DNA from 3 places in the Delftia sp. WSY_22 genome. Region 3 is predicted to be linked to each of the others. Evidence: predicted binding sites of a transcription regulator. Region 3 holds the regulator's gene; each other region holds the start of a gene.
What was found. The regulator LexA, encoded in region 3, represses DNA repair genes until DNA is damaged. The targets are predictions, from matches to a motif close to ACTGTATNNNNATACAGT.

Region 1 (3,272 bases), on a different contig from region 3:
AGCAGCACGGCGGCCCACAGCGCCAGCCTGCGCAGCAGCTGTGGGCGGGGCGTGGTGGCTGTCGTCATGTCAGGCCGCCGCCTGCGCCGCACGCGGCCTTGCCACCGGGGCTTCGCGTATCGGCAGGTTCAGCAGGCCGGCGGCCACGCCCAGGCCGATGGCCAGGTACCAGACCACCTGGTAGCTACCGGTGTGGTCATACAGATAGCCGCCCAGCCAGACACCCAGGAAGCTGCCGACCTGGTGGCTGAAGAACACCATTCCGCTCAACATGGACAGATGCTGCACGCCGAAGATCTGGGCCACGGTGGCATTGGTCAGCGGCACGGTGGACAGCCACAGCAGTCCCATGGCGGCCGAGAAGATGTAGACCGACCAGGGCGTCAGCGGCGCGAGCAGGAAGAGCACGATCACCACCGAGCGCGTGAAGTAGATGGTGGACAGCAGGTAGCGCTTGGGCAGGCGCTGGCCCAGGTTGCCGGCCACGTAGGTGCCGACGATGTTGAACAGCCCCACCAGCGCCAGCGAGATGCTGGCCACCTGCGGTGCCAGGCCGTAGTCCTTGAGGTAGCTGGGCATGTGCACGCCGATGAACATCACCTGGAAGCCGCAGACGAAGTAGCCAGCCGTCAGCAGCACGAAGCTGGGCGTGCGCAGCGCTTCGGCGACGGCCTGGCCCGCGCTCTGGTCGCGCACGGGTCGGGTATTGCCGGCCGTGAAGCCCGGCTCGCGCAGGCCGAAGGCCAGCGGAATGATCATCAGGGCGCACAGCGAAAGCAGCAGCAGGGCGTTGGACCAGCCGAAGTTCGAGATCAGGCTGCCTTCCACGGGCACCATGAAGAACTGGCCGAAGGAGCCCGCCGCCGCCGTCACGCCCATGGCCCAGCTGCGCCGCGCCACGGGAATCTGGCGGCCCAGCACGCCGTAGATCACGGCATAGGTGGTGCCGGCCTGGGCTGCGCCTATCACCACGCCGGCCGTCAGGGCGAACCAGGTTGTCGTGGGCGCCATGGCCATGCCGGCCAGGCCCAGCGCATACAGCAGCGCGCCCACCAGGAGCACGCGGAAGGCGCCGAAGCGGTCGGCCAGCATGCCGCCGAAGATGCCGAGCACGCCCCAGGACAGGTTCTGGATGGCAATGGCCAGCGCGAAGGACTCGCGCGTCCAGCCCATCTCCTGGGTGATGGGCTGCAGCCACAGGCCGAAGCCGTGCCGGATTCCCATGGACAGCGTCACGACTGCGCCCCCGCACAGCAGTATCTGCACCATGGACATGGGTTGGTTGTTTTTGTGCATGCGGCAAACTTTAGCGAAACTCCGGGTTTTGCGCTGCGACGCGTGGGTCGCCCATGCGCCAGCGCGGCACTTCGTAGCCCTTGGCGGCACTGGCCTTTTCGGGATAGTCAATGTCAATGACTGTGAATGTATCCAGCACTGAGCCGGGCCGCGCACTACAATCCGCCCCCATGGCAGTCAAACCATCTCCCACTTCCGCCAGCGAATACTCCGAAGGCTCGATACGCGTGCTCAAGGGCCTGGAGCCCGTCAAGCAGCGTCCCGGCATGTACACGCGCACCGACAACCCCCTGCATGTGCTGCAGGAGGTGATCGACAACGCGGCCGACGAGGCGCTGGCCGGCTTCGGCAAGAAAATCCGCTTCACCCTGCATTCCGACGGCTCCTACAGCGTCGAGGACGACGGCCGGGGCATCCCCTTCGGCATGCACCCCGAGGAAAAGGCGCCCGTGGTGGAGCTGGTCTTCACCCGCCTGCATGCGGGCGGCAAGTTCGACAAGGGCAAGGGCGGCGCCTACAGCTTCTCGGGCGGCCTGCATGGCGTGGGCGTCTCGGTCACGAATGCGCTGGCCACGCGCCTTGAGGCCTGCATCCACCGCGAGGGCAAGGTGGCCACCATCGCCTTCTCGGGCGGCGACGTGGTCGAACCCCTGCAGTCGCGGCCGCTGGCCGCGGGCGAGCGCAAGCAGGGCACGACCGTGCGCGTGTGGCCCGATGCCCGCTACTTCGAATCCTCCCAGCTGCCCATGGGCGAGCTGATGCATCTGCTGCGCAGCAAGGCCGTGCTCATGCCCGGCGTGTCGGTGACCCTGGTCAACGAGAAGACGCGCGACACCCAGACCTGGCAGTTCAAGGGCGGCCTGCGCGACTATCTGCAGCAAAGCCTGCATGGCGAGGCCGTCATCCCGCTGTTCGAAGGCGAGGGCTTTGCCGACCGCAACCACGACAGCTTTGCCGAAGGCGAGGGCGCCGCCTGGTGCGTGGCCTTCACCGAGGATGGCGCGCCGCTGCGCGAAAGCTATGTCAACCTGATCCCCACCACGGCCGGCGGCACGCACGACAGCGGCCTGCGCGACGGCCTGTTCCAGGCGGTCAAGGCCTTCATCGAGATGCATTCGCTGCTGCCCAAGGGCGTCAAGCTCATGCCTGACGACGTCTTCGCGCGCGCCAGCTACGTGCTCAATGCCAAGGTGCTGGACCCGCAGTTCCAGGGCCAGATCAAGGAGCGCCTGAACTCGCGCGATGCCGTGCGCCTGGTCAGCGGCTACGTTCGCCCTGCGCTGGAGCTGTGGCTCAACGAGCATGTGGAATGGGGCCGCAAGCTGGCCGAGATCGCCATCAAGGCCGCCCAGACCCGCCAGAAGGCGGGCCAGAAGGTCGAAAAGCGCAAGGGCTCGGGCGTGGCCGTGCTGCCCGGCAAGCTCACCGATTGCGAAAGCCGCGACCTGAGCCTGAACGAGGTCTTCCTGGTCGAGGGCGACTCGGCCGGCGGCAGCGCCAAGATGGGACGCGACAAGGAAACCCAGGCCGTGCTGCCCCTGCGCGGCAAGGTGCTCAACACCTGGGAAGTCGACCGTGACCGCCTGTTCGCCAACAACGAGATCCACGACATCTCGGTGGCCATCGGCGTGGACCCGCATGGCCCCCATGACACGCCCGACCTGTCCGGCCTGCGCTACGGCAAGATCTGCATTCTTTCAGATGCCGACGTGGACGGCTCGCACATCCAGGTGCTGCTGCTCACGCTGTTCTTCCGCCACTTCCCCAAGCTCATCGAGGCCGGCCACATCCATGTGGCGCTGCCGCCGCTGTTCCGCGTCGATGTGCCTGCGCGCGGCAAGAAGCCAGCAGCCAAGATGTACGCGCTGGACGAGGGCGAGCTGACCGCCATCCTCGACAAGTCCGCCAAGGATGGCGTGCCGCGCGAGAAATGCCAGATCAGCCGCTTCAAGGGCCTGGGCGAGATGAATGCCGAG
Region 2 (3,272 bases), on a different contig from region 3:
CCAGATCGCCACGCTGGAGCGCCAAAGCCAGATCGAGCTGTTCCACCGCCGCGGCTACCGCATGACGCTCACGGGCGCAGGCGCCAGACTGCTGCCCATGGCGCAGAAAATCATGGCGCTGGAGGCCGAGGCCGAATTCTTCCTGCGCGACTCGGGGCAGTTGCACCAGGGCGAGCTCAAGATCGGCGCCGTGGGGCCCTTCCATGTGATCGAAATGGTGGCCGCCTACCGCGCACGGCACCCGGGCATGCAGCTGTCCATCCGCATGGGCAACTCGCAGCAGGTGCTGGCCGACCTGGAACGCTACGACACCGACGTGGCCGTGCTCGCCGGCCTCTACGACCGCCCGGAGCTGCTGGCGCGCGAGTACGCGCGCCACGCCATCATCCTGTTCGCCCATGTCGCCCATCCCTTCGCGCGGCGCAGCGAAATCGCGCTGTCCGAACTGCAGGGCCAGCCTCTGCTGCTGCGCGAGCACGGCTCGACCACGCGCACCGCGCTGGAATCGGTGCTGCAGGCCGCCGGCGTGCAGCCGCGCACCGAACTGGAGATCGGCAGCCGCGAAGCCATACGCGAAGCCGTGGCGCGCGGCCTGGGACTGGGCGCCGTGTCCGAAGCCGAATTCATCCCCGACCCGCGCTTTCGCCCGCTGCGCATCGCGGGCGACCCGGCCAGCACCACCACCTATGTCTATTGCATGCGCGAGCGCAGCGACAGCCTGCTGGTGAGGTCGTTTCTGGAGGCGGTTTGAGCCTGCCGGTCCGCTCTCAGAACAGACTGCGCTGCGGCAGCAGCAGCGACGGGTGGTAGAGGCTGCAATCGAGCCGCAGCGGCTCGCGGTTGAATCCGTACCGACGGCAGGCCAGGGCGAAGCGCTGGCGCAGCAGCTCGGCCCAGTGGCCAGTACCTTTCATGCGCTGGCCGAACTCGGCGTTGTACACGCGGCCGGCCTCGCGCTGCTCGCCCTGGATGCCGTGCAGGTCGCGCACGCGCTCCATCACGCGGCGGGCGCGGTCGGGGTAGTGCACCTGCAGCCATTGCTCGAACAGCGGCGCCACTTCCCAGGGCAGGCGCAGCACGGCATAGAAGGCGTGGCGCGCGCCTGCGTCGGCGGCCGCCTCCAGCACCTTCTCCAGGTCTTCGTTGATGAAGGGAATCTGCGGTGCCAGGCTCACGCCCACGGGCACGCCCGCCTCGGTCAGCGCGCGGATGCTGCGCAGCCGGCGGTGCGGCGCGGCGGCGCGCGGCTCCAGGTGGCGGGCCAGGTCGGCATCCAGCGTGGTCAGCGTGATGTGCACCGAGGCCAGGCCCTGGCGCGCCAGCGGGGCCAGCAGGTCCAGGTCACGCTCCACCCCGCTGCCCTTGGTGACGATGGAAAACGGGTGGCGCGCCTCGGCCAGCACTTCGATCAGGCGGCGCGTCAGCCCCAGTTCGCGCTCCACGGGCTGGTAGCAGTCGGTGACCGAGCCCAGCATCACGGGCGCGGCCACATGGCTGGCGCGCGACAGCTCGGCGCGCAGCAGCTCGGGCAGGTTCTGCTTGGCGATGAGCCGGGTCTCGAAGTCCAGCCCCGGCGACCAGCCCAGGTAGCTGTGCGTGGGCCGGGCATAGCAATAGATGCAGCCATGCTCGCAGCCCCGGTAGGGATTGAGCCCCATGTGAAACGGCAGGTCGGGCGACTGGTGGCGGCTCAGCGCCGAGCGGGCCTGCTCCCAGCGCAGTTCGGTGCGCAGCGCAGCGGCCTCTTCGCCTTCGGCAGGCGCCTCAAGACTGCCCCAGCCGTCGTCAAACGCCTCGCGCGGATCGGTGGTGAAGCGGTGTGCCAGTTGGCTGGCTGCGCCCCGGCCCTTGATGGCGTGCAGGGGCACCCGGGCCGTGTCGTGATGAGGCGTGGGAGGACTGGAAAGCATGAAGCAACTGTATAAAAATACAGTCATACCAACAAGCACTCCCCGCATGCCTGCGGTTGCGAAGTGGGTTTTGCCGGCTTGGCAAGTGCCCGCGCCAATCCGCACCGCACCGTGCGGGTTCGCTTGGCAGAACGCGCACGGGCCTGCACAATGGCCTTATCGCACCAACTTGGTGCTTTTCTCTTTTCTGAAGATGCCTTGGCCCGGACAACCGCGTTGCCCGGGCTTTTGTCCGTTTGGGCGCCGCTGCCCTTCACTGCAGCCACGGCGCAAGCACACAAGGGAGCCAACACCATGGAGCGCAAGCCCCACATCATTCTTTCGTCCCTGGACCTGGAACGCATCGAGGCCCTGCTGGACAAGCAACCCGCCTTTCCCGGCCGCGAGGCGCTCGAGGCCGAGCTGGACCGTGCCGACGTGCTCGAGCCCAAGGAAATGCCGCCCAACGTGGTGACCATGAATTCCACGGTGCGCTTCACGCTGCTGGAGTCGGGCAAGACCAATACGCTGACCTTGGTCTATCCCAAGGAGATGGATGGCAGCGCCGACAAGGTGTCGGTGTTCGCGCCCGTGGGCATTGCCCTGCTGGGCCTGAGCGTGGGCGACCAGTCCCGCATGCCCGGCCCCTCGGGCCAGGTCACCGTGCGCGTGGATGCCATCGAGTTCCAGCCGGAAAGCGCAGGCGAGCTGCACCGTTGAACGCCGACCGGCGTGAAGCGAAAAAGGCAGCCCACCGGCTGCCTTTGTTGTTTGTGGACTGACGCACCGCACCTCAGCGCAGGCCCGCCACAAATGCCGCGATCAGGCCGGTGCCCACCAGGCCGGCCTGCCAGCGCAACGCCATGTGCCAGCTGGGAACGTGGCGCTCCACGCGCTCGTACAGCAGATGGCCGGCCGCAATCGACAGCACAAAGGCCGTGCACATGCCCAGCAGGGCGGCGGGAATGGACTGCGGCCAGAAATGGCTTTCCACGGCGTTGACCAGCAGGCAGACCGAGAAGTGCACGAGAAACACCGAGTACGAAATCTTGCCCAGCCGGCGCAGCGGCGCCCAGCCTTGTGCCTGGGCAAACGCGGGGCTGCGCATGGCCGCGACCAGGGCCAGCGCCGTGGCACCGGCCAGTGCGATGCGGTCGCGCCACTCCAGTGCCAGCGCCGCCACGACCAGGGCCACGATCAGCAGGGACCAGCTCCAGGCCGTCGAGGACTTGTCCGCATGCGCGGCCCAGTAGGCCAGCATGCCCAGGCCGTAGGCGCCAAAGAAGTACGGCGCCCAGACGTCCCATTGCGCATCCAGATTGAAGCCCAGCAGCGAGGCCGCCACGCCGATCACCACCAGCGCCTGCGCCACGCTCAGCGCCC
Region 3 (3,272 bases):
GGTGGCGCCGTTGTTCGGCATGCTGTCCGATGCGCGCGGACTGCGTTTTTCGTTGAGCGTCGTGCTGTGCATTCTGTGCGTTGCCGCGGCGCAGGCGTGGTGCATGCGCAATCGGCGCAGCGAGGGAAGTGCTGCACCGGCGGCTGTCAGGGCCTGATGCGCAGCCCCTGCCGCTGGGCAAGGCAAGAGACAGGCCCGGGCTCTCGCAGACCGGGTGGACGGGTTGGTCTCAGGGCGACCTCAGGCCGGTGTCTGCGCGCCGTGCGCTTCCATGCGTTCCAGGGCGGCACAGACATCGGCCATGCGGCCCGAGATGAACAGGCATTCGGGCTGCTCCTGCGGCGAGCGCTGGATGATGCGCAGACCCGAAGGCAGGGCCTGATCTGCCGGAAGGGAGGGCAGTTCGGGTTGCAGGGGCAGCAGCAGCTGCGCATCCCTGTGTTCTGGCAGCCGTGCTGACTTGCTGCGCCGCTGCTGGCTGCGGCGGCGGGCCTTGCTGAAGGACAGGATGGTCGCCTGCTCGGATTGCACAGGCGATTCGGGCTGGATGGTGCGCATGGCGGGCTCCATGGCGGCGGCGGGCAGGCGAATGCCCTGTGCCAGGCGCAGGAAGGACAGAGAAGACAGTGTTGGCAGAGCGAATCCCATGTGACGACTCCTGTTGGCGTATTTCAAAGAGGCATGGACACAGGCAGGATTGCGGTTTGCGGGCAAAGCTCCGCCCAGGGCGAAGCTGCAAGGCTTCGCGCCTACCACCTGGGCGGTGCATGAAGTAGGGGGTGGCAACCCGTGCAGGGCTGCCTGTCCGGTTTACATGGACATGCTGTTGCGGATCAGCCCCACGGCCAGGCCTTCAATGGCAAAGGCCTCTTCGGGAGCGACGCGGATCACCGGGTAATCGGGGTTTTCCGGCAGGAGCTCCACGCCCTGCGTGGTGCGGCGCAGGCGCTTGACGGTGACTTCATCTCCCAGGCGTGCCACGACGATCTGCCCGTTGCGGGCTTCATGCGCGGACTGCACGGCCAGCAGATCTCCGTCCATGATGCCCGCGTCGCGCATGGACATGCCGCGCACGCGCAGCAGATAGTCCGGGCGGACCTGGAACAGGCTTGGTTCGACGGAATAGGTCTGGTCGATATGTTCCTGGGCGAGAATGGGCGAGCCCGCCGCAACGCGGCCCACCAGCGGCAGCATCAGCGGCGCCAGGGCCGACAGCGGCAGCCCGAAGCTGGTGCCGCGTGCGGCATTGATGTTGCGCACGGTGTCGGTACGCAGGCGAATGCCGCGGGAGGTGCCGCTGACCAGTTCGATCACGCCTTTGCGGGCCAGGGCCTGCAGATGTTCCTCTGCTGCGTTGGCGGACTTGAAGCCCAGCGTGTTGGCGATTTCCGCGCGGGTGGGGGGCGCGCCCGTGCGGGAGATGGCGGCCTGGATCAGGTCCAGGATCTGTTGCTGGCGGGCGGTGAGCTTGGGATGGTCGAGCATGGCGTGCGTCCGGTCCTTGAATTCAGATGGCAGGCAGAGAAGTCATCTGATGATTTATACAGTATCTGTATTTTTAACCAGTTTTCCAAGAGGTGCAAGTGGGGCAGTCAAAGTTGGTGATTCTTGGCACGGGCGGCACCATCGCCGGCCGGGCGGATTCGCAGTCGCAGGCAGTGGGATACAAGGCCGGACAGATCACAGTGCAGTCGCTGCTCGATGCCGTGCCGGATCTGGAGCAGCAGGCGCTGGGGCCTGTGCAGACGCAGCAGATCGCGCAGATGGACAGCAAGGATATGGACTGGCCCGTGTGGCGCGCGTTGCTGCGTGCCTGCACGCAGGCGCTGGAGGATGCGGACACACGCGCCGTGGTGATCACGCATGGAACGGACACGCTGGAAGAGACGGCCTGGCTGCTGCACAGCCTGCTGCCTGCCACCAAGCCCATAGTGCTCACTTGCGCCATGCGCCCGGCCACGGCCCTGCTGGCCGACGGACCGCAGAATCTGCGCGATGCCGTGACCGTGGCCGCCAGCGGCGGGCGCAGCGGTGTGTGGGTGGTGGCCGGCGGCGAAGTGCATGCGGCGGCCCAGGTGCAAAAAGTCCACCCTTACCGACTGCAGGCCATGCGCTCCATGGAAGGTGGCCCGCAGGCCGTGGTGGAGGAAGGACGCGTGCGCTGGCTGGTGCCTGATGCGCCGGTCACGCCAGTCGCCCCCGTTGCGCGGATGGTGACTTCCGCTCCCGCTCTGTCTGACCTGCTGGCGCTGGATGAGCTGCCCTGGGTCGAGGTGGTGTTCAGCGGTGCTCTGGCGCGTGCCTGCGGCGTGGATGCGCTGGTGGTCGCAGGCGTGCGCGGCATCGTGGTGGCCGGCACGGGCAATGCGACCATTCACGAAAGCATGGAAGCGGCCTTGCTGCGTGCGCGCGACAAAGGCGTCTGGATCTGGCGGGGCACGCGCTGCGCCGAAGGCCTGCCCGTTGCCTCGGGGCTTGGCACGGACCCCGCAGAGGCCGATCTGGTCCAACTGCCCGTAGCCAAGGCGCGGATTGCCATGATGCTGGCGCTGGCCGCGCAGCCGCGCGACTGATCCTCCGGGCGTCGCCGGCGCTTCAGATGCAGGCGGGCAACAAAAAAGCACCCGGCGGGTGCTTTTCTGGGGTCTGGCGCATGGCCTGCGTCATTCAGCCAGTGCTGCGAGGGCGCGCTGGGTGATGTCTTCCACCGAGCCCAGGCCGCTGATGGCGCGGTACTTGGGGGCTGCTGCGGCTTCCTTCTCGGCCCAGGCGCGGTAGTAGTCCACCAGCGGGCGGGTCTGGCTGCTGTAGACGTCCAGGCGCTTCTTGACCGTTTCTTCCTTGTCGTCCTCGCGCTGCACCAGCGGCTCGCCGGTCACGTCGTCCAGGCCTTCGACCTTGGGCGGGTTGAACGTGACGTGGTAGGTGCGGCCCGAAGCGGGGTGGGAGCGGCGGCCGCTCATGCGCTCGATGATGGCATCGAAGGGCACATCGATCTCGAGCACGTAGTCCAGCTTCACGCCGGCGGCCTTCATGGCGTCGGCCTGGGGAATGGTGCGGGGAAATCCGTCGAACAGGAAGCCGTTGGCGCAATCGGGCTGGGCAATGCGCTCCTTGACCAGATTGATGATCAGGTCGTCGCTGACCAGTTGGCCGGCGTCCATCACGGCCTTGGCCTGCTGGCCCAGGGGCGTGCCGGCCTTGACGGCGGCACGCAGCATGTCACCGGTGGAGATCTGGGGAATGCCGTACTTCTGGCAGATGAAAGCGGC

Region 1: the regulator LexA is predicted to act here: its motif matches at 1,416-1,433, upstream of ACF8NF_RS01405 (DNA topoisomerase IV subunit B).
Region 2: the regulator LexA is predicted to act here: its motif matches at 1,917-1,934, upstream of ACF8NF_RS23195 (PA0069 family radical SAM protein).

The regions. Positions count from the first base shown of each region.
Region 1 is NZ_JBICKN010000006.1:169,307-172,578, reverse strand. It holds gene ACF8NF_RS01415 (hypothetical protein) at 1-68, opposite strand, end outside; gene ACF8NF_RS01410 (MFS transporter) at 70-1,296, opposite strand; gene ACF8NF_RS01405 (DNA topoisomerase IV subunit B) at 1,467-3,272, shown strand, end outside.
Region 2 is NZ_JBICKN010000053.1:109,174-112,445, forward strand. It holds gene ACF8NF_RS23190 (LysR substrate-binding domain-containing protein) at 1-751, shown strand, start outside; gene ACF8NF_RS23195 (PA0069 family radical SAM protein) at 768-1,910, opposite strand; gene rnk (nucleoside diphosphate kinase regulator) at 2,205-2,609, shown strand; gene ACF8NF_RS23205 (acyltransferase family protein) at 2,683-3,272, opposite strand, start outside.
Region 3 is NZ_JBICKN010000032.1:64,342-67,613, forward strand. It holds gene ACF8NF_RS17335 (MFS transporter) at 1-157, shown strand, start outside; gene ACF8NF_RS17340 (hypothetical protein) at 241-648, opposite strand; gene lexA (transcriptional repressor LexA) at 811-1,485, opposite strand; gene ACF8NF_RS17350 (asparaginase) at 1,584-2,573, shown strand; gene adk (adenylate kinase) at 2,664-3,272, opposite strand, start outside.